4 regions of the Rahnella sp. CG8 genome follow, and region 3 is predicted to be linked to each of the others. Evidence: predicted binding sites of a transcription regulator. Region 3 holds the regulator's gene; each other region holds the start of a gene.
What was found. The regulator PurR, encoded in region 3, represses purine synthesis genes. The targets are predictions, from matches to a motif close to CANGCAAACGTTTGCNTG.
Positions count from the first base shown of each region.

Region 1: glyA (serine hydroxymethyltransferase) is a predicted target of PurR. The motif match lies at 3,473-3,490, and genes of this name have one in related genera.
Region 2: purM (phosphoribosylformylglycinamidine cyclo-ligase) is a predicted target of PurR. The motif match lies at 2,364-2,381, and genes of this name have one in related genera.
Region 4: galS (HTH-type transcriptional regulator GalS) is a predicted target of PurR. The motif match lies at 3,228-3,245, and genes of this name have one in related genera.

Region 1 is NZ_JABAED010000001.1:128,777-134,375, forward strand. Features, by position in the region: gene HGO41_RS00660 (GMC family oxidoreductase) at 1-593, shown strand, start outside; gene HGO41_RS00665 (c-type cytochrome) at 604-2,007, shown strand; gene hmpA (NO-inducible flavohemoprotein) at 2,072-3,262, opposite strand; gene glyA (serine hydroxymethyltransferase) at 3,595-4,848, shown strand; gene HGO41_RS00680 (3-phenylpropionate MFS transporter) at 5,012-5,599, shown strand, end outside.
Region 2 is NZ_JABAED010000004.1:184,435-190,033, reverse strand. Features, by position in the region: gene hda (DnaA inactivator Hda) at 1-38, opposite strand, end outside; gene uraA (uracil permease) at 215-1,507, opposite strand; gene upp (uracil phosphoribosyltransferase) at 1,587-2,213, opposite strand; gene purM (phosphoribosylformylglycinamidine cyclo-ligase) at 2,446-3,483, shown strand; gene purN (phosphoribosylglycinamide formyltransferase) at 3,520-4,158, shown strand; gene speG (spermidine N1-acetyltransferase) at 4,379-4,954, shown strand; gene ppk1 (polyphosphate kinase 1) at 5,264-5,599, shown strand, end outside.
Region 3 is NZ_JABAED010000023.1:64,011-69,609, forward strand. Features, by position in the region: gene cfa (cyclopropane fatty acyl phospholipid synthase) at 1-516, opposite strand, end outside; gene punC (purine nucleoside transporter PunC) at 877-2,088, opposite strand; gene punR (DNA-binding transcriptional activator PunR) at 2,225-3,130, shown strand; gene purR (HTH-type transcriptional repressor PurR) at 3,167-4,192, opposite strand; gene cydH (cytochrome bd-I oxidase subunit CydH) at 4,527-4,616, shown strand; gene HGO41_RS19440 (C40 family peptidase) at 4,782-5,599, opposite strand, start outside.
Region 4 is NZ_JABAED010000002.1:207,002-212,600, reverse strand. Features, by position in the region: gene HGO41_RS02900 (YbfB/YjiJ family MFS transporter) at 1-1,017, shown strand, start outside; gene folE (GTP cyclohydrolase I FolE) at 1,143-1,808, shown strand; gene yeiB (DUF418 domain-containing protein YeiB) at 1,984-3,138, shown strand; gene galS (HTH-type transcriptional regulator GalS) at 3,409-4,440, shown strand; gene mglB (galactose/glucose ABC transporter substrate-binding protein MglB) at 4,691-5,599, shown strand, end outside.

The DNA of each region.
Region 1 (5,599 bases), on a different contig from region 3:
CGTCTATCAACAGCCTGCGCGACGGCGATTTCCGTAAAGATTACGCCTCGTTCCGTATCGATATCGCCAACTCATCTCAGGTGCAGTCGGTAACGCAAGATCTGCTGGCGGAAGGCGTTTACGGCATCAGCCTGGATAACGAAATTCGTCGCCGTGCCTCGCACCAGACCAGCCTGAAAAACGTGATGGAGCAGTTGCCGAATTACGATAACCGCATCATTCTCAGCGACAAAAAAGACAAACTGGGTATCCCGAAACCGGCAGCGATTTACCACATGGACGATTATGTGCATCGCGGTATGGCGCGCGCAGTGAAGGAATATACCGAGATCGCCAGACTGATGGGCGGCACCAATTTGCGCTTCAGCAAGCCGGGCGTTTATGGCAACAACCAGCATATTACCGGCACGATGAGCATGGGGCATGACCCGAAAGATTCCGTGGTGGATGCGTTCGGACGTACTCATGACCATGAAAATCTGTTCATCACCAGTACCGGTGTCATGCCGACCTCGGCCACGGTCAATTCGACGCTGACCGCTGTCGCACTGGCGTTACGCACTGCTGATCATCTTGCCAAAACTGCGCTATAGGCTGACTGACATGACTCTGAATCGTTTAACTCAAAAACGTCTGACGGGCGCGTTGCTGGCCTTTGGCCTGAGCCTGACGGCGGGCACAGCTTATGCCGCGTTATCGCCGGAACAGGATGCGCTGATCAGGAAAGGCGAATATGTCGCGGTCGCCGGGGACTGCGTGGCCTGTCACTCCACCGAAGGCGGCAAACCGTTCGCCGGTGGCCTCGGACTGGCAACGCCACTGGGCACTATTTACTCGAGCAACATTACGCCGTCTAAAAAAGACGGTATCGGCAATTACACGCTGGAGCAATTTGAACACGCGGTGCGTGATGGCGTGCGCGGTGATGGTGCGAATCTGTATCCGGCGATGCCGTACACCTCGTATGCCAAAATCAGCGATGACGACATGAAAGCGCTGTACGCCTACTTTATGCAGGGCGTAGAGCCGGTGGATGTGCCGTCAACGCCGACGGCGCTGCCGTTCCCGTTCAACGTGCGTTTGTCGATGGCAGGCTGGAATTTACTGTTCCTCGAAAAAGGCGCGTTTAAAGCCGATCCGTCGAAAAGCGATCAGGTCAACCGTGGCGCGTATCTCGGCGAGGCACTGGCGCACTGCAGCACCTGCCATACGCCGCGTAATGCGCTGATGGCGGAGGAGGGCGATAAAGCGCTGGGTGGCAGCAGTCTGGGCACCTGGTTCGCGCCGAACATTACGCCGGATGCGGTCAGCGGGATTGGCAACTGGAGCACCGGTGAGATCGCCGGTTACCTGAAAACCGGTCACGCGCCGGGTAAAGCGCAGGCGGCAGGGCCGATGGCGGAAGCGATCGACCATAGCCTCAGCCATCTGAGTGACAGCGATTTGCAGGCAATTGCCGTCTGGCTGAAACAGACCACGCCGGTCAGTCAGCAAGGGCAGGCGAGAGCCGCAGACCAGTTCGGATCACCGGCAAATTATGCCGATACTTTGCGTGGTGTTCCGCGTCCGGCTGATGCCGATAAAATGAGTGGCTGGCAGGTTTATGATGGCTATTGTGCCAGTTGCCATCAGCCCGACGGCCGTGGCAGCAAGGACGGTGGCCTGCCGTCGCTGATCAATAATACAGCGCTCGGGCACCTGAACAGCGACAACCTGGTGATGGCGATTCTGCATGGCGTGCAGCGCGGGCCGGAAAGCAAAGATGTCGCGATGCCAGCGTTTGAGCATTTACTGTCGGATACGCAGGTCGCTACGCTGAGCAATCAGTTGTTGCGGCAGTTTGGTAACGATCAGGCGAAAGTGACATCTGACCGCGTGAAAGAATTGCGTGCAGGTGGCAAACCTTCGCCGTTGCTTGAACTGGCGCACTGGGGCATGGGCATTGCGGGACTTGTGGTTATCCTGCTGATTGCGCTGTTCTTTGTACGTCGCCGACGTCGTCATTAATCTGTACTGAACAGCAATAAAAAAGGCTGACATTCTGTGTCAGCCTTTTCTTTTCGTGCAGGGATTAAAGGACTTTGTGCGGACCGAAACATTCGTAATGAATGTTGGCTTCGCTGATGTTCATCGCCAGCAGTTGTTTCGCTGCAAACTGCATAAAGCCGACCGGACCGCACAGGTAGAAATGCATCGCCGGATCGCTCAGCTGTGCGCTGACTTTGCTCAGATCCATCAGCCCTTCATACTGAAAATCTTCACCGGGTAAATCATTCGCCTGTGGCCGGTTATACCAGACATGGCTTTCCAGTTGCGGCAGGTTTTTCTGCGCGCTTGTCACTTCACCGGCAAATGCGTGCACGGCACCGTTTTCAGCCGCGTGCAGCCATTGTACCGGCGCATGATGTCCGCGTTCTGCCAGCGTATTGAGCATACCCAACATCGGCGTCTGACCAACACCTGCAGAAATCAGCGCCACCGGCGTGGTATCGCTGATATCCATAAAGAAATCACCGTGCGGGGCAGCAAGATGAATGATGTCGCCCGGCTGCGCAAAATTATGCAGGAAGTTGGATACGGCACCTTGCCCTTCGCGTTTTACCGCGATGCGGTAGGTTTTGCCGTTCGGTGCCTGGGTCAGGGAATACTGGCGGATTTCCTGATTTTCCAGTGAGGCATCGCGGATATATACCGCCAGATATTGCCCTGGCTGGAAGTCGGCCACCGGTTTACCGTCGACAGGTTCCAGCAGGAAAGAGGTAATCAGCTCACTCTGCGGTTGTTTTTCGGCGATGCGGAATTCACGCGTGCCGCGCCAGCCACCCGTTTTTTCTGCGCTGTCCTGATAAATCTCGGTTTCACGGTTAATAAACACATTCGCCAGCACGCCATAGGCTTTGCCCCATGCATCCAGCACTTCCTGACCCGGACTGAACATTTCATCCAGCGTTGCCAGCAGGTGAGCGCCGACAATATTGTATTGTTCAGGCTGGATGGTGAAGCTGGTGTGTTTTTGCGCGATGCGTTCCACTGCAGGCAGCAGCGCCGCCAGATTTTCAATATTGGCGGCATAAGCGCAGATGGCATCAAACAGCGCCTGACGCTGATCGCCGTTGCGCTGGTTGCTCATATTGAAGATGTCTTTCAGTTCGGGATTATGCGCAAACATACGGTCATAAAAGTGTGCGGTCAGTTTCGGACCGGTCGCAGCGAGCAAAGGAATAGTGGATTTAACGGTGGCGATAGTGGCTGAATCAAGCATGGTGAACACCTTGTCTGTGATGATTTTATTTAAACATGTATTTTAAATGCATCTTATATAAACCCACTATTTCTGTAAACACCCCCTAAAGGGGTAAGGGCTTTTCCCGACAGGGGCTGAGTCACAAAGCTGAAATTTGTACATGTTCAGGTGAATATTTATCCCTTGATTATGGACAGATGTTCGCAGATCAAAGCCTTGCTGTATCTGGAGCCAATCGTTTGCCTAAAAACCTCAAACTGACCCTATCCGAAGGCCGCTTAAACATTTACACTGTGGCGCAGAACCCGGAAGGGGCGTTTATTTTTAGTTTGTTGAGTCAGGAGATGCGGATGTTAAAGCGTGAAATGAACATTGCCGATTATGATGCTGAGCTGTGGGCAGCAATGGAAAAAGAAGTTGTTCGTCAGGAAGAACATATCGAGCTGATTGCGTCAGAAAACTATACCAGCCCGCGTGTCATGCAGGCTCAGGGTTCGCAACTGACCAACAAATATGCAGAAGGCTACCCGGGCAAACGTTATTACGGTGGCTGTGAGTACGTCGACATCGTTGAACAACTGGCTATCGACCGTGCAAAAGAATTGTTCGGTGCAGATTTCGCCAACGTTCAGCCGCACTCCGGCTCACAGGCAAACTTCGCGGTGTATACCGCACTGCTGCAACCGGGCGACACCATTCTGGGGATGAACCTTGGCCATGGCGGTCACCTGACGCACGGTTCACCGGTTAACCTTTCCGGTAAACTGTATAACGTGGTGCCTTATGGTATCGACGAAAGCGGCGACATCGATTACGAAGACGTGAAACGTCAGGCCGAACTGCACAAACCAAAAATGATCATCGGCGGCTTCTCTGCATTCTCCGGTATCGTTGACTGGGCAAAAATGCGTGAAATCGCCGACAGCGTTGGCGCTTACTTCTTCGTTGACATGGCACACGTTGCCGGTCTGATTGCTGCGGGCGTTTACCCGAACCCGGTTCCACACGCACACATCGTGACCACCACCACGCACAAAACGCTGGCTGGCCCACGCGGCGGTCTGATTCTGGCGAAAGGCGGCGACGAAGAGTTCTACAAAAAACTGAACTCTGCTGTCTTCCCGGGTGGTCAGGGCGGCCCGCTGATGCACGTGATTGCCGGTAAAGCGGTAGCACTGAAAGAAGCGATGGAACCTGAGTTCAAAGCTTACCAACAGCAGGTGGCTAAAAACGCACAGGCAATGGTGGCTGTAGTTCTGGAACGCGGCTACAAAGTGGTTTCCGGCGGTACGCACAACCACCTGTTCCTGATGGATCTGGTCGATAAGAATCTGACCGGTAAAGAAGCCGATGCCGCTCTGGGTCGCGCTAACATCACTGTGAACAAAAACAGCGTACCTAACGATCCGAAGAGCCCGTTTGTGACCTCTGGTGTGCGTATCGGTACCCCGGCTGTGACCCGTCGTGGTTTCAAAGAAGCTGAAGTGCGCGAACTGGCTGGCTGGATCTGTGACGTGCTGGACAACGTGAACGACGAAGCAACGATCGAACGCGTTAAACAGAAAGTTCTCGACATCTGTGCACGCTTCCCGGTTTACGCGTAATATTTGCGAAGCCGTTAAGCTGCTAAAACCCGCTACGGCGGGTTTTTTTATGGGCATGTATCAGAATTTGTGAGCTGGCAGACATTACGGGAGTATGAAAGCGTCTGCGGATTGCTAGCGATTGTGAGCTTTGTCAAAGTATTGGCCTCACACCGGAGGATTTATGGAATTGCGTTCCACGCGCTGGCTTGCACTCAGTTATTTCACCTATTTTTTCAGTTACGGTATTTTTCTTCCTTTCTGGGGCCTGTGGCTTAAAGGTGAGGGGATCTCCTCCGAAAGCATCGGCTTGTTGCTGGGTGCTGGTCTGGTCGCCCGTTTTCTTGGCACGTTAATCATTTCTCCGTCCATCAAAGACCCGTCTTACCTCATCACCGGTTTGCGTATTCTGGCGCTGCTTACGCTGGCGTTTGCCGTCGGGTTCTGGTTTGGCAACGGCTGGGCGTGGCTGATGATCAACATTGCCGGTTTCAGTCTGTTTTTCGGTCCGCTGGTGCCGCTGACCGATGCGCTGGCAGGCACGTTGCAACGCCAGATCAATATGGATTACGGCAAGGTGCGTGTCTGGGGCTCCATTGCCTTCGTGATTGGATCGGCGGTGACCGGCAAGCTGGTTGAGGTCTACGGTCATAAGGCGATTTTGTACACACTGACCGCAGGCGTGGCCGCGATGTTGCTCGGTATGTTGCTGCGCCCGAGCGTGAAGCCGGTGGGAGAGCCGCGTACCAGCGGTGCGCCGGGTATTTCGTGG
Region 2 (5,599 bases), on a different contig from region 3:
AGTGGCAAAGAAAGCTGTGCCGGCGTATTCAGAAGCACCTCAACCAAAGCGGTATAATGACCGCAGATGTTGTCACGTCAATAAAAGGAACTGCCGAATTCTAGCAAGGATCCGTTGTGAAATGAACTGTGCCGGGTGCAACCGCTTGCGATCCGAGCACCTGACCGGCTGGCAATACACCCGCCGGTCAGGGATTCACTTAAAAACGTGCAGATCAGACCGGCGGATTTTCCCGCTCATCTTCAACATCAATGATCTGTTCTTCGCCACGGAAAATCTCGATAACTTTGAACAGCAGACTCAGGAAAATGCCCACGATCGTTGCCAGCGCCATGCCTTTCAGCTCCGCTGCACCAATGTGGATTTTCGCGCCGCTGACACCGATGATCAGGATCACTGCGGTCAGGATCAGGTTTTGTGCTTTATTGTAATCCACTTTCGATTCAATCAGCACGCGGATACCGGATGCACCAATCACACCATAAAGCAGCAATGAAACGCCGCCCATCACCGGTACCGGCACAGCCTGGATGGCTGCCGCCAGTTTGCCGATACAGGAAAGCAGAATAGCCAGAATGGCCGCGCCGCCAATAACCCAGGTGCTGTATACCTTGGTGATGGCCATGACGCCGATGTTTTCACCGTACGTGGTATTTGGCGTTGAGCCGAAGAAACCGGACAACACGGTCGACAAACCGTTTGCCAGCATCGAACGGTGCAGGCCCGGATCACGCAGTAAATCTTTCTTCACAATGTTTGCCGTCACAACCAGATGCCCGACGTGTTCGGCAATAACCACCAGCGCCGCAGGCAGGATCGTGAGGATGGCGACCCATTCAAAACGTGGCGTATAGAAGGTTGGCAGCGCGAACCAGTGCGCATTCTCGATCGTTGAGACATCCACCACCCCCATAAAGAACGACAGTGCATAACCCACCAGCACGCCGATCAGGATCGGGATAATCGCCAGGAAACCACGGAACAGCACGGACCCCAGAATGGTCACAGACAGTGTCACCAGCGAAATGGTAATGGTGGTGGAATCCACCGCCGCGCCCTCGGCAGGTAACAGACCCGCCATATTCGCCGCCACGCCCGCCAGTTCCAGTCCGATGACGGCAACGATTGCGCCCATCGCCGCAGGCGGGAATATCACGTTAATCCAGCCAATTCCGGCTTTCTTAACAATCAGCGCCACCAGGCAGAACAACAGCCCGCAGGCAATAAAACCACCGAGCGCCACCTCATACCCCATCGGTAACAGCAACAGCACCGGGGAAATAAACGCGAAGCTCGAGCCAAGGTAAGCCGGTATTTTCCCTTTACAGACAAATAAATACAGCAAAGTCCCTATGCCATTGAACAGCAGCACCGTTGCCGGGTTGATCTTAAACAGAATGGGCACCAGGACGGTGGCACCAAACATGGCAAACAGATGCTGGAAACTCAGGGGAATCGTCTGCAGCAATGGCGGACGTTCGCTTACCCCGATGACACGACGGGTCATGAATGTGATCCTCTCAATGGTGTGATGTTGTATATGACGAGCAAAAAAAAGCCGACTGATTAGTCGGCTAAACGCTTATTTATTTCGTACCAAATATCTTGTCGCCCGCATCGCCGAGCCCCGGGATGATGTAGCCTTTATCGTTGAGTCCCTGATCCACCGAGGCGGTGTACAACTCAACGTCCGGGTGTGCGGCTTCGAGAGCGGCGATCCCTTCAGGCGCGGCAACCAGCACCAGCACTTTAATGCTCTGGCAGCCGGCTTTTTTCAGCAGGTCGATGGTGGCAATCATAGACCCCCCCGTCGCCAGCATCGGATCAACCACCAGTGCCAGACGTTCTTCAATGTTAGAAACCAGTTTCTGAAAATACGGCACAGGCTTGAGGGTTTCTTCATCACGGTACACGCCGACCACACTGATACGCGCACTCGGAACGTGTTCCAGTACGCCTTCCATCATGCCCAGACCGGCACGCAGGATAGGCACTACGGTAATTTTCTTGCCTTTAATCTGATCGATTTCAACCGGGCCATTCCAGCCTTCGATCGTCACTTTTTCAGTTTCTAAATCAGCAGTCGCTTCATACGTCAGCAGACTTCCCACCTCAGAAGCCAGTTCGCGAAAACGTTTCGTGCTGATGTCGTTTTCACGCATCAGGCCCAGCTTGTGTTTCACCAGCGGGTGTTTCACCTCGACGATCTTCATTATTTATTCTCCTAAGGTGGTTGAGCTGCAAAAAAAAATCGCGAGATTATAACGCCATTTTTTTTGAACGCCATACCAAATAGCCTGATCTGGATCATCAGTAACCCGGTTAGAGTATAGACAGCCTAAAACTCATCATCGAATAAGGCGCTCGCAAACGTTTGCTTCCACTGTTAGAATTGCCCCGCTTTATTCTTCAACCACCAACCCAAACCGCCGTGGGGACTTCGCAGTGACCGACAAAACCTCTCTCAGCTATAAAGACGCAGGCGTAGATATCGATGCCGGTAACGCATTGGTAGACCGCATTAAAGGTGTAGTAAAACAGACTCGCCGCCCTGAAGTGATGGGTGGACTGGGCGGTTTTGGTGCCCTCTGCGCGCTGCCGCAAAAATATCGTGAACCCGTACTGGTTTCGGGTACCGACGGCGTTGGCACCAAGCTGCGTCTGGCGATGGATTTGAAACGCCATGATACTATCGGTATCGATCTGGTCGCGATGTGCGTCAACGATTTAATCGTTCAGGGCGCTGAACCGCTGTTCTTCCTCGACTATTACGCCACCGGCAAACTGGACGTCGATACTGCCGCCAGCGTAATCACCGGTATCGCAGAAGGCTGTAAACAGTCTGGCTGTGCGTTAGTCGGTGGTGAAACCGCTGAAATGCCGGGCATGTATCACGGCGAAGATTACGACGTGGCAGGCTTCTGCGTGGGTGTGGTGGAAAAATCAGAAATCATCGACGGCAGCAAAGTGGCTGACGGGGATGTGCTGATCGGCCTGGCCGCCAGTGGCCCGCATTCCAACGGTTATTCTCTGGTGCGCAAAATTCTGGAAGTCAGTAAGACTGACCCGGAAACCACCGATCTGGCAGGCAAACCGCTGGCCGATCACCTGCTCGCACCAACCAAAATTTACGTGAAATCGATTCTGAACCTGATCGAAAACGTGGATGTTCACGGCATCGTCCATCTGACCGGTGGCGGCTTCTGGGAAAATATCCCACGTGTATTGCCGGACAACACGCAGGTGATTATCGACGAATCAAGCTGGCAGTGGCCGGATGTCTTCACCTGGCTGCAAACCGCCGGTAATGTCAGCCGTCACGAAATGTACCGCACCTTTAACTGTGGTGTGGGCATGCTGGTGGCACTTCCGGCAGAACTGGCCGATCAGGCGATTGCATTACTGAACGATAATGGCGAAAAAGCGTGGAAAATTGGCTACATTAAAGCCTCTGACTCCGCTGAACGCGTGGTTATTGAATAAAACCAGTAAATCAACTGACTGAAGACGGGTAGCAAAATGAAAAGGATTGTGGTGCTGGTATCGGGCGAGGGGAGCAATCTACAGGCCCTGATTGATGCCTGCCAGCAGGGACGAATTAACGCAACACTCAGTGCGGTCTTCAGCAATAAAGCAGCTGCATACGGGCTTGAAAGAGCCCGTTTAGCCGGTATTCCCGCGCATGCACTGGATGTTAAGGCTTACCGGGACCGGGCGGAATTTGACGTTGCACTGGCGGATGCCATTGACACTTTCCAGCCTGATCTGGTGGTACTTGCCGGTTATATGCGTATTCTGACCGCTGAATTCGTCCAGCGCTTTGCCGGACGCATGATCAACATCCACCCTTCCCTGCTGCCAAAATATCCGGGTCTGCACACCCACCGTCAGGCCATTGAAAATCAGGATGCGGAACACGGTACGTCCGTGCATTTTGTGACTGAAGAACTCGATGGCGGTCCGGTGATTTTACAGGCCAAAGTCCCGGTGTTTGCTGACGATACAGAAGAAGAGCTGATTGCCCGCATACAAACGCAGGAACACAGCATTTATCCGCTGGTCGTCAGCTGGTTCGTTGACGGACGTTTGTCGCTGCAAAAGGGTCAGGCGCTGCTGGATAACAATCCGCTTTCTGAACGCGGATATGCAGAAGATTAATCTACCACTGCATCATGATTTCACTATAAACCGGCCATGCGCCGGTTTTTTATTTTCCGTCATTTGACATTTGTTTACATTTCGTCCGATATAATGCACATCCCGGCGCACGTTTAAACGTCGTTTGTGCGCCGACCTTCATCGGAAACACGGTTGTTTCCGATTTCATATTTACGAAGGTTACCCTCATAAAACGGCTTTTATAGTTGAGGAACACCCCATGTTTAGCCATAACAGCGTCAGATTACGTCCACTGGAAAAGGACGACCTGTCGTTTGTTCATCGTCTTGATAATAACGCCAGCATCATGCGTTACTGGTTTGAAGAACCTTACGAGGCTTTCGTCGAACTGACCGACTTGTATCACAAGCATATCCATGACCAAAGCGAACGCCGCTTTATTATTGAATACGAAAGCGGACCGGTCGGCCTGGTCGAGCTGGTGGAAATTAATCATATTCACCGCCGCGCGGAATTTCAGATCATCATCGACCCGCAGCATCAGGGCAAAGGCTTTGCCGGTGACGCTGTCCGTCTGGCGATGGATTATGCCTTCTCCGTTCTTAACCTCTACAAACTGTATTTAATCGTGGATAAAGAAAATAAAAAGGCGATCCACATTTACAGCAAATTAGGCTTCGAGCTTGAAGGTGAACTGAAACAGGAATTCTTTGTGAACGGCGAATATCGCAGCGCCATCCGCATGTGTATTTTCCAGCCGCAGTTTCTGGCGAAATACAAAACCAAGCCTGTTCAGGTCAAACCGGAATCCCTGATTGGCGCCAGCGCGGTTTAATTCCACCGCGACATAAATCCGTAAAATAATGACCGGTGAAGGATGCAAATGTCTTTCATCGGTAACACTTTTCTCTCTTTTGACTCCCCGTTAAAGACTCTCCTGAAATCATCCGTTGTTATGTTGGACTTTCCTGTCAATCTTTCGCAATATTGATAGTAGACACTAGGCCCCTCTCACAGATGACTTCCTGCTGCGCTGGCCGCTTAAAAGGCGGGCAACACGAAGAATATGTTGAGCTACATTGCGGTGTTTTCAGGCAAATTTGCCTGTATGGGCCAGGTTGCAAGCTAAATGAACGGAGTGAAAATGGGTCAGGAAAAGCTTTATATCGAGAAAGAACTAAGCTGGCTGTCCTTCAATGAGCGCGTGTTGCAGGAAGCGGCTGACAAAAGCAATCCCCTGATCGAACGGATGCGTTTTTTAGGGATCTACTCCAATAACCTGGATGAGTTTTATAAAGTCCGTTTTGCCGATTTAAAACGACGGATCCTCATCAGTGAAGAACAAGGTTTTCTGGGCGCGTCCCGTCATTTGCTGAAAAAAATTCAGGCGAAGGTGCTGCGCATTGATCAGGAATTCGACAGTCTTTACAACGATTTGCTTCTGGAAATGGCGCGTAATCAGATCTTCCTGATTAACGAA
Region 3 (5,599 bases):
CAGCAAGCGCTGTCCCGGTTTTAATTGCAGCTTGTCACAGATCATTTTGAGTTTTGCTTCCTGTGCTTCTTCAAGCGTAGTGGCCTCTTTCCAGTAGCCGCAGGAATATTGCATGTACGGGTCGAGCATCAGAGTAAATAAATCATTCCCCAGATCATAATGCTCTTTGCCAACAATCCACGCCCGTTTGCGGGATTGCAGATTGGTCAGGCGTGCTGCGGCGACACGTAAAGTATCTTTAAAATGGTGGGGGAGTTTACTTTCCAAACCGGCACGAATAACGCGCTGGAAAAAGATATCCAGACGGTCGCATTCCCACCAACCGTCCATATAACTTTCACCGAGGCCCAGAGAACCTTCCTGTAAAACACGCTTAAAGAAGTCAGTGTTTTTTACTTTAAGGTCGAAAGGACGATTACCGTTTACCTGAATATCTGCCATCGCCAGCATTTCACTGGCGATCCGGTACCACTGATTGTCCTGAATGCTTTGATCTTCTATACACGATGAACTCATAGCTTCTCCATCACTTTCTCTTCTGACTTATTAACCTGCCGGGAAAAGCAAAGGCTATTTTTGCAGGTCTTTATGAGAACAGACGACTAGCGCCTCGCCCGATATTCGACACCAACAGAGGAAATTAAGAAGAACGCCTGCGCGCCGTAAGACGTGCAGGAAAATCATCCTTGAAAAAGTACAAAAAAATAAGTGTGACACTGTCCGCGCGTCTGGCTTAAGTATGTGATAAAAGTTTTGTAAAAGTGCTATTTTATTTGGTTTTGTTGAGTATAGGCTCGCTGGCAGGCATTCTCAATAGTTAATCGTGATGAATGAAAATGCCCGTTAAGTGACTGTTGCATCAGGGTATTATCACTATTAATTAGCATGCCTTGTCTGAGTTTCCTGCTCTGATTTCTGTCCATTGTCTTGCGTGATTTCATGCCGCAAAGAGAGCCAGCGACCCAAAACTACCAACAATAGTGTAGACAGCATGATCGTGACTGTCGCCATGAGCGGATGCACAATAAATGCGGAAACCAGCAAGCTGGCAAGGAAGCACAACCCGAGCTGCAGCGTATTTTGCAATGCTGCCGCCTTGCCTGTATTAGCAGGAAACGGCATTAATGCATTTGCGACAACAATTGGGTAGGTTGCACCATTCACCAAAGCCATCAGACAGAAAGGGATCAGCAGGCTAATCAGCCCGGCATCCGTGAACATGGCAACACAGAACAAAGTCACCATACTGACGCCGTAACCCGCCAGTAACCATGGCAGAATTTTATTACCGTCCAGCTTGCTGATCACAACACGGCAACCAAAACCACCAAGCAGGAAAGCAATAGTCTGCGGGACATAGCTCAGCCCGATGGCACCGGGTGAATAACCCATGTCGCTCAGGATAAACGGTGAACCCGTTAACCACGCAAAGAATCCGGCGGAACAGGCGGCATAAATCATGACATTCCCGCTGTAAACAGGCGATTTCAGTAACGTCGCAAACCCTGTTTTATCAGCCTTCGCTTGTTTTGCCGGTTTATTCTCACGCAGAGTCAGCGTCGTCAGCACCAGGACGACGGCGACTGCGGTCAGCAGAGCAAAAATGGCTTCCCAGTCAAAATGATTGAGCACCCACGCACCAAGTAATGGTGCCAGTGCCGGAGAAAGAGCTACTAACGGCATAATGCTGGCGAAGGTTTTTTTCGCCACATCGGCAGAGAAACGGTCAACAACGATTGCCTGCCAGGTGACTGCGGCGGCACAAACCCCCATCGCCTGTAAGAAGCGCAGGGCCAGAAGGGCGCGTACATTCTCAACCCAGATAACGCCCAGACAACCGACCGCAAACAGTGTCAGACCAAGAAGCAATACCGGTTTACGGCCGATCCTGTCTGACAACGGCCCCCATAACAACTGACCGAGAGCAAATCCGCCGAGGAAAATGCTCAGACTTGCGCTGATCATCCCGGGGCTGGTCGTCAGACTGGTTTGCATGGCGCTGAACGCAGGCAGATACATATCAGTGGCTAAAAAGCCCAGCATGCTCAGTCCCGCAAGATAGAGCATAAATCCAAAGGAGGGTTTCATTATCGTCTCGTTAATTTATTTATTGCAGATGATGTGATGCAGATTACATACCGGAGGCGGAGTTTAACGCTTTGATAACAGGCTTGTGAAACGCTAATATTTGCACTCTGCTATCAAAAATATTGAAGGCTGAATTATGTGGTCAGAATACGCCCTTGAAGTGGTAGATGCCGTGGCAAGAACAGGTAGTTTTAGTGCGGCAGCGCAAGATTTGCACCGCGTGCCTTCTGCTATCAGCTATACCGTCCGTCAGCTTGAGCAGTGGCTGGCCGTGCCGTTGTTTGAGCGTCGCCATCGTGACGTGGTACTGACGCCTGCGGGAAAGGTTTTTGTCGATGAAGCGCGGATTCTGACAAAAAAAATGATAGCCACGCGCCGGCAGTGTCAGCAGGTGGCGAACGGCTGGCGCGGCGAATTACGTGTGGCGGTTGACCGGATTGTAAAACCCGCACGGACACGGCGTCTGGTGCTCGATTTCTACCGCCATTTTGCGGACACCGAACTCATTATTCACTCAGAAGTGTTTAATGGTGTCTGGGATGCGCTGGTTGACGGGCGGGCAGACGTGGCGATCGGTGCTACACGCGCGGTACCGGTTGGCGGGGGCTTCAGTTTTCGTGACATGGGATTTATGGACTGGCATTGCGTCGTCAGCCCGCAACATCTGCTGGCTCAGTTATCCGGCGCGCTGAATGATGATGAGTTGCGGCCTTATCCTGCACTCTGTCTGGAAGACACCTCCCGGACATTGCCTAAGCGGGATACATGGACGCTTGATAACCAGCGGCGGCTGGTCGTGCCAGACTGGACCTGTGCGCTGGAATGCCTGACCGAAGGCTTATGCGTGGGTATGATGCCGGTTCATCGCGTCACGCCGTGGATAGAACAGAAAAAGTTGCAGGTGCTGACGCTGGAAAATACGTTTCCCGACAGCCCGTGTTGCCTGACGTGGGATCAAAGCAATCCGTCACCCTCGCTGGCCTGGTTGCTGGAATATATGGGCGATACAGAAACCATGAATCAGGAATGGCTGCGTGATTAGAAAAAAACGCCTGCATCTGCAGGCGTTCGATATCTGTTAACGGCGGTAATCGCGGTACGGACCATCGGCTACGGAACGGCGTTCGACCAGTTTCGGATGCACCTCAATGGTCTGAGACTCTTCACGCTTACTGACAATTCTGTCCAGCAACATGGTAAAGGCCATTTCACCCAGACGTTCTTTCGGCTGATGCACGGTTGTCAGCGCGGGGGAGAAGTAACGGGCGTTACGCACATTGTCGTAACCGATCACGGAAATATCCTGAGGAACGCGCAGGCCCAGTTCGTCTGCGGCACAGATTGCGCCCATTGCCATCACATCGCCACCACAGAATACGGCAGTCGGGCGGTGCTTCTGCATCAGAATTTTATGCATCGCCTGATAGCCCGATTCCGGCTCGAAATCGCCCTGAACCACCCATTCGTCACGCAGCGGAATATTGGCTTCAGTCAGTGCTTTCACAAAACCCTGGAAGCGGCCACCGCCGGTATTACGTGCCAGTTGGCCCGGGATCACCCCAATATCACGATGACCGCGTTCAATCAGATAACGCCCGGCCATGTAACCCCCTTCGAAAGCATTATCAATAATGCTGTCGGTGAAGTTCTTACGCGCTTCGCCCCAGTCCATGACCACCATTGGGATCGAACGGTGCTCCTCGAGCATATTGAGCAACTCATCAGGATATTCCGCGCACATCACCAGCAAGCCATCGACGCGTTTTTGCGCCAGCATTTGCAGGTAGGCTTGTTGTTTTTCCAGATTATTATGCGAGTTACACAAAATCAGCGTATAGCCTTTGGAGAAGCAGCTGTTTTCTACGGCTTCAATCACTTCGGCAAAATAGGGCGCTTCGCTGGAGGTGGCAAGCAGACCGATCGTTTTGGTGTTATTGACCTTCAGACTGCGGGCTACAGCACTCGGCGAGTAATGTAACTCTTTGATTGCAAGGAGAACCGCTTCTTTGGTTTCTTCGGCGACGAAACGTGTTTTATTGATGACGTGCGACACGGTTGTAGTGGAAACGCCAGCGCGCTTTGCGACATCTTTAATCGTTGCCATGTAAACAATGACTCCTGAACTCACGTGTTTCAGCACGTTAGCATTATGTTAATCGTTTGCTTGCGTGGATCTCACTGCTGGCTTCTAAAAGGGCAGTGAAATCGTTGGGTGGATTCTTCAGAATGAGGCGTGAAATGCTCTCGGGTGAAATCAACCGGCACACAGGCGTGTTAACCGACAATTTTCTCTTATAATGCAGGAAAGTGGAAGTAAAATTCTCAGGGATACATTGTCATTCAGCACAAGATTTTAAATGTTAATTATGCGAAAATGCGCTGGCACACAATTAGTGTGGCTTAAAAAATGCCACAATTTGATCCGAAAGGGGGGTTTGATGGACAGCAACCTGAAATTATCGTTGATCACCACGGTATGCGCTTTGCTTATGATTATCGCTTTCAGCTTCACTGCGGTGATGAACTGATTCAGTAAGTGAACCGCTATAAAAAAGGGCGATTCCTGTTACAGGAATCGCCCTTTTCAATTTTACGCAGTGGCCGTTACCGCCGATACTCTTCCCTGCAGAAACTCTTCGTTAAATGCTATTCAATGGCTGATTAGCGAAACTTCAGACTTAACGAATTGTTTATTATCGGATCGTTTTCGGCGTCATTACCCGGCGTGCACCCACATAATGATCTTGCCAGTAATCGTCGCCGAGAGAGGTGATTTTAATGTCTTCGCCCGTTCTTGGAGACTGAATAAACTTGCCGTTCCCCACGTAAACACCAACATGGTCTGCAGCGCCGCGGTTATTGATTCTGAAGAACACCAGATCACCGCTTTCAAGTTCGCCGCGTTTGACCGGAGCCGCATCGCGCAGGTGATACATTTCATTCGCTGTGCGTGGCATTTTAATACGGATCAAATCTTTGTAGGCGTAATAGACTAAGCCGCTGCAATCAAAACCGGTATTCGGCGAGGTTCCGCCCCAGCGATATGGTTTTCCTACCTGATGCATCAGTTTGGTCATCGCCGTTTGCTGGGCATGCTGATAGCGTTTTTTATGCGTTGCACTTAGCGTAATCGGTTTGCTGTCTTCTTCGGGCTTTTTACCTTTACGGTGCCGGCCATACGCTTCTTTTTTACTGACCCTTTCCGTGCTGTTTTTCGCGAGTGAACGGGTTTTGGCGTGTTTCTCTGTTTTGCTTTCGGCCCGCGTGGTCTTCAGTGTCTTTTCTTTTTTACTTTCGGCCCGGGTCGTTTTGACACTTTTCTCCGTCGTGGTCTTTCGTTTAGCCAGTTCGGTACTTTTAACTTTCTTCTTCGAATTCTTGTCCTGAATTTTTTGTTCTGTCACTGGCGCGATTTTAGTTTTTTTACTGGTTTTCGCGGCCACCGTTTTTCGCTTTCGCCGTTCTTCAGGTGCAGCCTGATTAACATGGCTTTTACGCTGATCGGCAGAAA
Region 4 (5,599 bases), on a different contig from region 3:
AGCCTGACCGGCGCGGGGCTGGTCGCCGCGTTCAACTATCTCGGTTATCTGTGTGGTGCGTTTGATGGCATGCGTGCCAGCAAACATCTTGAACGCCGTTTGTGGCTGGGCGTGTGGGGCGGCGTGATCCTGACATTGCTGTCGGCGGTAATTTCCGGCGAAGTGCTGCACAGTATTGTGCGCTTCCTGATCGGCTGGACCAGCGGCTGGGCGATGGTCATGGTATCAGCGTGGTGTAACGAACGGCTGGCGCATTATGGCCGTCCGGCAATGAGTGCCGCGGTGTTTGCCGGGCCGGGCGCGGGGATTTTCCTCAGCGGCATGCTAGCGGTGGGTATTCACAGTTTGCAGCTCACCTCAGCGCAGGCCTGGTGTGTTTACGGCGTGCTGGCGCTGATTTTCGTGGCAATTATCACGCCGAATCTGCCGCGCAAAGGCGACCTGCACCGTTCGCACATGGCGACTGAGCCGCTGGTGATGACGCCTGCGCTGAAACGTCTGGTGTGGAGTTACAGTCTGGCGGGCTTTGGCTATATCCTGCCCGCGACGTTTTTATCTCAGATGGCGAGTGCACGTTTTCCTGACAGTCTGTTCGCGCAGTTTGTCTGGCCGGTGTTTGGCGGCGCTGCGGTTATCGGCATCATCATCGGTATTCTTACCCGCCATTGTCTGACTACGCATACCCGCCTGGCGCTGACACTATGGATTCAGGGGCTGGGGATTTTGTGCGCGGAAGTGGTGCCGGGCGTCAGTGGTCTGGTGCTTGGCGCGCTACTGACCGGCGGCGGTTTCCTCAGCGTGGTGCAATTGGCCTTACAATACAGCCGCGAGCTTGCACCCAATCACAGCCGTTATATGGCCGGATTGCTGACGACCGGTTACGCTGTTGGCCAGTTATTCGGACCGGTTCTGTCGGCGATTTCTACCGCGCTGACCCATCGTCTGGAGCCTGCGCTGTATGTCGCGCTGGCCGGTTTTATTATTGCCGGGGCGCTGGTCTTCCGGCATAAACGATAAGTTGCAGCTATTTCATCCATCATGAAGCACATTCACTGGATTCTGAACCGGCTCTCCACTACAGTAAGCCACCTCATTTTAGCGTGATCTGCGTCAAAGTGATTACATCTGCCGGAGAAGAAAGAATGCCAATCCTGAGTAAAGAAGCCATTTTGGTTCACGAGGCCCTGTTAGCCCGTGGTCTGGAAACCCCTCTGCGTGAAGCTTTGCCGATCGACAATGAAACGCGCAAGCAGCGGATCCAGGAACATATGACCGGCATCATGCAGCTTCTCAATCTGGATCTTTCCGATGACAGTCTGGCGGAAACGCCGCACCGCATCGCCAAGATGTATGTGGATGAAATTTTCTCCGGACTTGATTACGCCAACTTCCCGAAAATCACCGTCATCGAAAATAAGATGAAAGTGGATGAAATGGTCACCGTGCGCGATATCACCCTGACCAGCACCTGCGAACACCATTTCGTGACCATCGACGGCAAAGCGACCGTGGCGTATATCCCGAAAGACACCGTAATCGGCCTGTCGAAAATCAACCGCATCGTGCAGTTCTTCTCACAGCGCCCGCAGGTTCAGGAGCGTCTGACCCAGCAGATACTGGTTGCCCTGCAAACTCTGCTCGGCACCACCAATGTCGCGGTTTCCATTGATGCGGTGCATTACTGCGTGAAAGCGCGTGGTGTGCGTGACGCGACCAGCGCAACGACGACGACTTCGCTCGGTGGTCTTTTCAAATCCAGCCAGAATACGCGACAAGAATTTTTAAGAACCGTCCGCCATCCGTCGTAACTAAAGCCGCAGCGGTGTTCGCTGCGTTCGGAGACCCGAATCACTGACATCAGTCAGCTCATCGGGCTCTTCTCGCTGGCTGCCATGCTGCAACTTCATTTACTTGGATGGTAGCCACCCTGATTTTCTTCCCTTATTCTTAAATATCTCAATAATCTTCAAAAGGAATGTCAGGGTGCGCTCACGTATTGCCACGCTCGACTTTGCCCGTGGTCTCGCCATTTTTGGCATTCTTCTGCTCAATATCAGCGCCTTCGGTTTACCGAAAGCCGCTTACCTGAATCCGGCATTTGCCGGAACGCCTTCAGCTTCTGATACCTGGACCTGGGCGGTGCTCGACGCGCTGGCGCAAGGCAAATTCCTGATGATGTTCGCCATGCTGTTCGGCGGCGGTCTGTTTTTATTGCTGCCGCGCGGCAAACACTGGATCCAGGCCCGGCTGTCGATTTTATTACTGTGCGGTTTTCTTCATGCCACCCTGATGTGGGACGGTGATATTTTGCTGTCATACGGGCTGATTGGTCTGGTGTGCTGGAGGATGGTGCGGGAAGGGCGCAGCAGTCAGTCGCTGATTTCAACGGGCATCATTTTGTATCTGATCGGTGTGGCCGTGCTGGCGATGCTGGGATTTATTACCTCGCCAAAGCCCGGTAGTTTCTGGCTTCCGGGACCGGCGGAAATTCAGTATGAACAATACTGGCGGCTGAAAGGGGGTTGGGAAGCTATCCGCAACCGGCTCGATTTACTGTCATCCAGTTTGCTGGCGATTGGCGCGCAATACGGCTGGGAACTGGCGGGCGCCATGCTGATTGGCTCCGGCCTGATGCGCAGCGGATGGCTCAAAGGTGCGTTTCGCGTCTCGCATTACCGCAAGGTCGCCGCCGTACTGTTACCGCTTTCATTGCTGATTCAGATCCCGGCGATTTATCTGCAATACCGCACCGGCTGGGACTACCGCTGGAGCGGTTTTCTGTTGCAGGTGCCGCGTGAAATTGGCTCGCTGATGCAGGCGGTGAGCTATCTGGCGCTGTGTTACGGCTTCTGGCCGCTGATTTCCCGCTGGCGCGTCACGCACTGGATTTCGCAGACTGGCCGCATGGCACTGACCAATTACCTGTTACAGACGCTCATCTGCATCACCTTCTTCAATGTTTTCGGCTTCTATCAGCACTTCGACCGCCTGCAACTGGTCGCACTGGTGCCGCTGGTCTGGGCGTGCAATGTGCTGGTGACATTGCTGTGGCTGCGTCATTTCCGCCAGGGGCCGGTGGAGTGGCTCTGGCGTCAACTGACGGCGAAAGCAGCGGGTGAAGAACTAAAAGCTGCCTGAACCTGACGTTGATATATCATCCTAAATGATGGATTTGGGATGAAGGTTGCATATTTGTATGTAAACGTTTTCTTTCCTGTGACGAGATTCACGCAGGCGTTTTCGCAAAATGTTTAGGATAGCGGTCGTGCCTCTCCGATGACCACTACACTAAAAAAGGAAACGCCATGCGCACTTCACCTCGCTTCTCTTTGTCTGGTTTCTTTACCTCCTGGGTCAAAAATTTCCGTATTCCTCCGTACCATTCCCTGACTGATCACGGAGCGACGCATGGTCACAATTCGTGATGTCGCCCGGCTGGCGGGGGTTTCTGTCGCCACCGTGTCACGTGTTCTGAACAATCCGTCTATTGCCAGCAAAGAAGCGCGCGAGCAGGTGTTACAGGCCGTCGCCACGCTGGGATACCGGCCCAATGCCAATGCGCAGGCACTGGCGACGCAAAGCAGCGATACCATCGGCGTGGTGGTGATGGATGTTTCAGACCCGTTCTTTGGCGCGCTGGTGAAAGCCGTTGATACCGTCGCGCAGCAGCATCAGAAATACGTCCTGATAGGCAACAGCTATCATATTGCTGAAAAAGAAAGGTACGCCATTGAAGTCCTGATTCGTCAGCGCTGTAACGCACTCATTGTGCATTCCAAGGCGCTGGGGGATGACGAGCTTTCGCGATTTATGGATCAGGTGTCGGGCATGGTGCTGATTAACCGTGTCATTCCGGGCTACGAGCACCGCTGTGTCTGGCTTAACAACGTCAGTGGCGCGGAAATGGCAACCCGCCTGTTGCTGTCTCAGGGGCACCAGCGCATTGGTTATATCGGTTCAAGTCATGGCATCGAAGATGATTTACAGCGTTATCAGGGTTACTCACAGGCAATGATGCAGGCAAATCAGAGCGGTGACGCGCCCCCTGCCGCATGGCGGGCGCAAAGTTCGCCGGATTTGCAGGGTGGAGAAGCGGCAATGGTGGAACTGCTCGGGCGTAATCTGCACCTCAGCGCGGTGTTCACCTACAACGATTCGATGGCTGCGGGGGCGATGGCCGTGTTGAAAGAAAACGGAATTAACATTCCCGATGACTTTTCGCTGATCGGTTTTGATGACATTCCGATTGCCCGCTATACCAGCCCGAAAATGACCACCGTGCGTTATCCGATCGTTTCCATGGCGACGCTTGCCACTGAACTGGCTTTAAAAGGTGCGGCAGAACAGTTAGCTACGGGCGTTTCGCATTGCTTCATGCCTACGCTGGTCAGACGCCACTCGGTAGCTCCCTGGCAAAATGTGGCACCCGTCACTTATTGATCAAATAACGCGATGTAACCGTTTTCAATCTGTGAGAACTTTCACAGTTTATTAACATCGGGCGCATTATGATTCATTCGTTTTCAATATGATTCAATTTGGGTCCGGTTTGCCGGACTTGTTTCACAGCGAGTCAGGACGTTATAAGTCAAGGATGGCAGGCACCCACAATCGTGACGTGGAGCTGTACTGCTCCCGCAGGGATTTCCGGTGCCAAATTCTGTAACACCCTACATAACCGGAGATACAAATGAATAAGAAGGTCTTCACCCTGGCGACTCTGGCTGCAAGCATGATGTTTGGTTTTGCCGCACATGCTGCTGATACTAAAATCGGTGTCACCATCTACAAATATGACGACAACTTCATGTCCGAAGTTCGTAAAGCCATTGAGAAAGATGCGAAAGCCACTCCAGATGTGCAACTGCTGATGAATGACTCGCAAAACAGCCAGTCTACCCAGAACGACCAGGTTGACGTTATGCTGGCGAAGGGTGTTAAAGCGTTGGCCATTAACCTGGTTGACCCGGCTGCTGCCCCGGTCATCATTGAAAAAGCCCGCGGTGCTGGCATTCCTGTCGTTTTCTATAACAAAGAACCTTCCCGTAAAGATTTAGACAGCTACGACAAAGCCTATTATGTCGGGACTGATTCTAAAGAATCCGGCGTGATCCAGGGTGAGCTGATTGCTAAACACTGGAAAGCTAACCCGGCCTGGGATCTGAACAAAGACGGCGTGATCCAATACGTGCTGATCAAAGGCGAGCCGGGCCATCCGGACGCTGAAGCGCGTACTAAGTACGTCATCAGCACCCTGAATGGCAAAGAAGGCCTGAAAACTCAACAACTGCAGCTTGATACCGCCATGTGGGATACCGCACAGGCGAAAGACAAGATGGATGCGTGGTTATCCGGTCCTAACGCTAACAAAATCGAAGTGGTTATCGCCAACAACGATGCGATGGCAATGGGTGCTGTAGAAGCGCTGAAATCCCATAACAAAACCAGCATTCCGGTATTTGGTGTGGATGCCCTGTCAGAAGCGCTGGCACTGGTGAAATCTGGCGCAATGGCCGGTACCGTGTTGAACGATGCAAACAACCAGGCGAAAGCCACGTTTGATCTGGCGAGAAATCTGGCTGACGGTAAACCAGCGGCC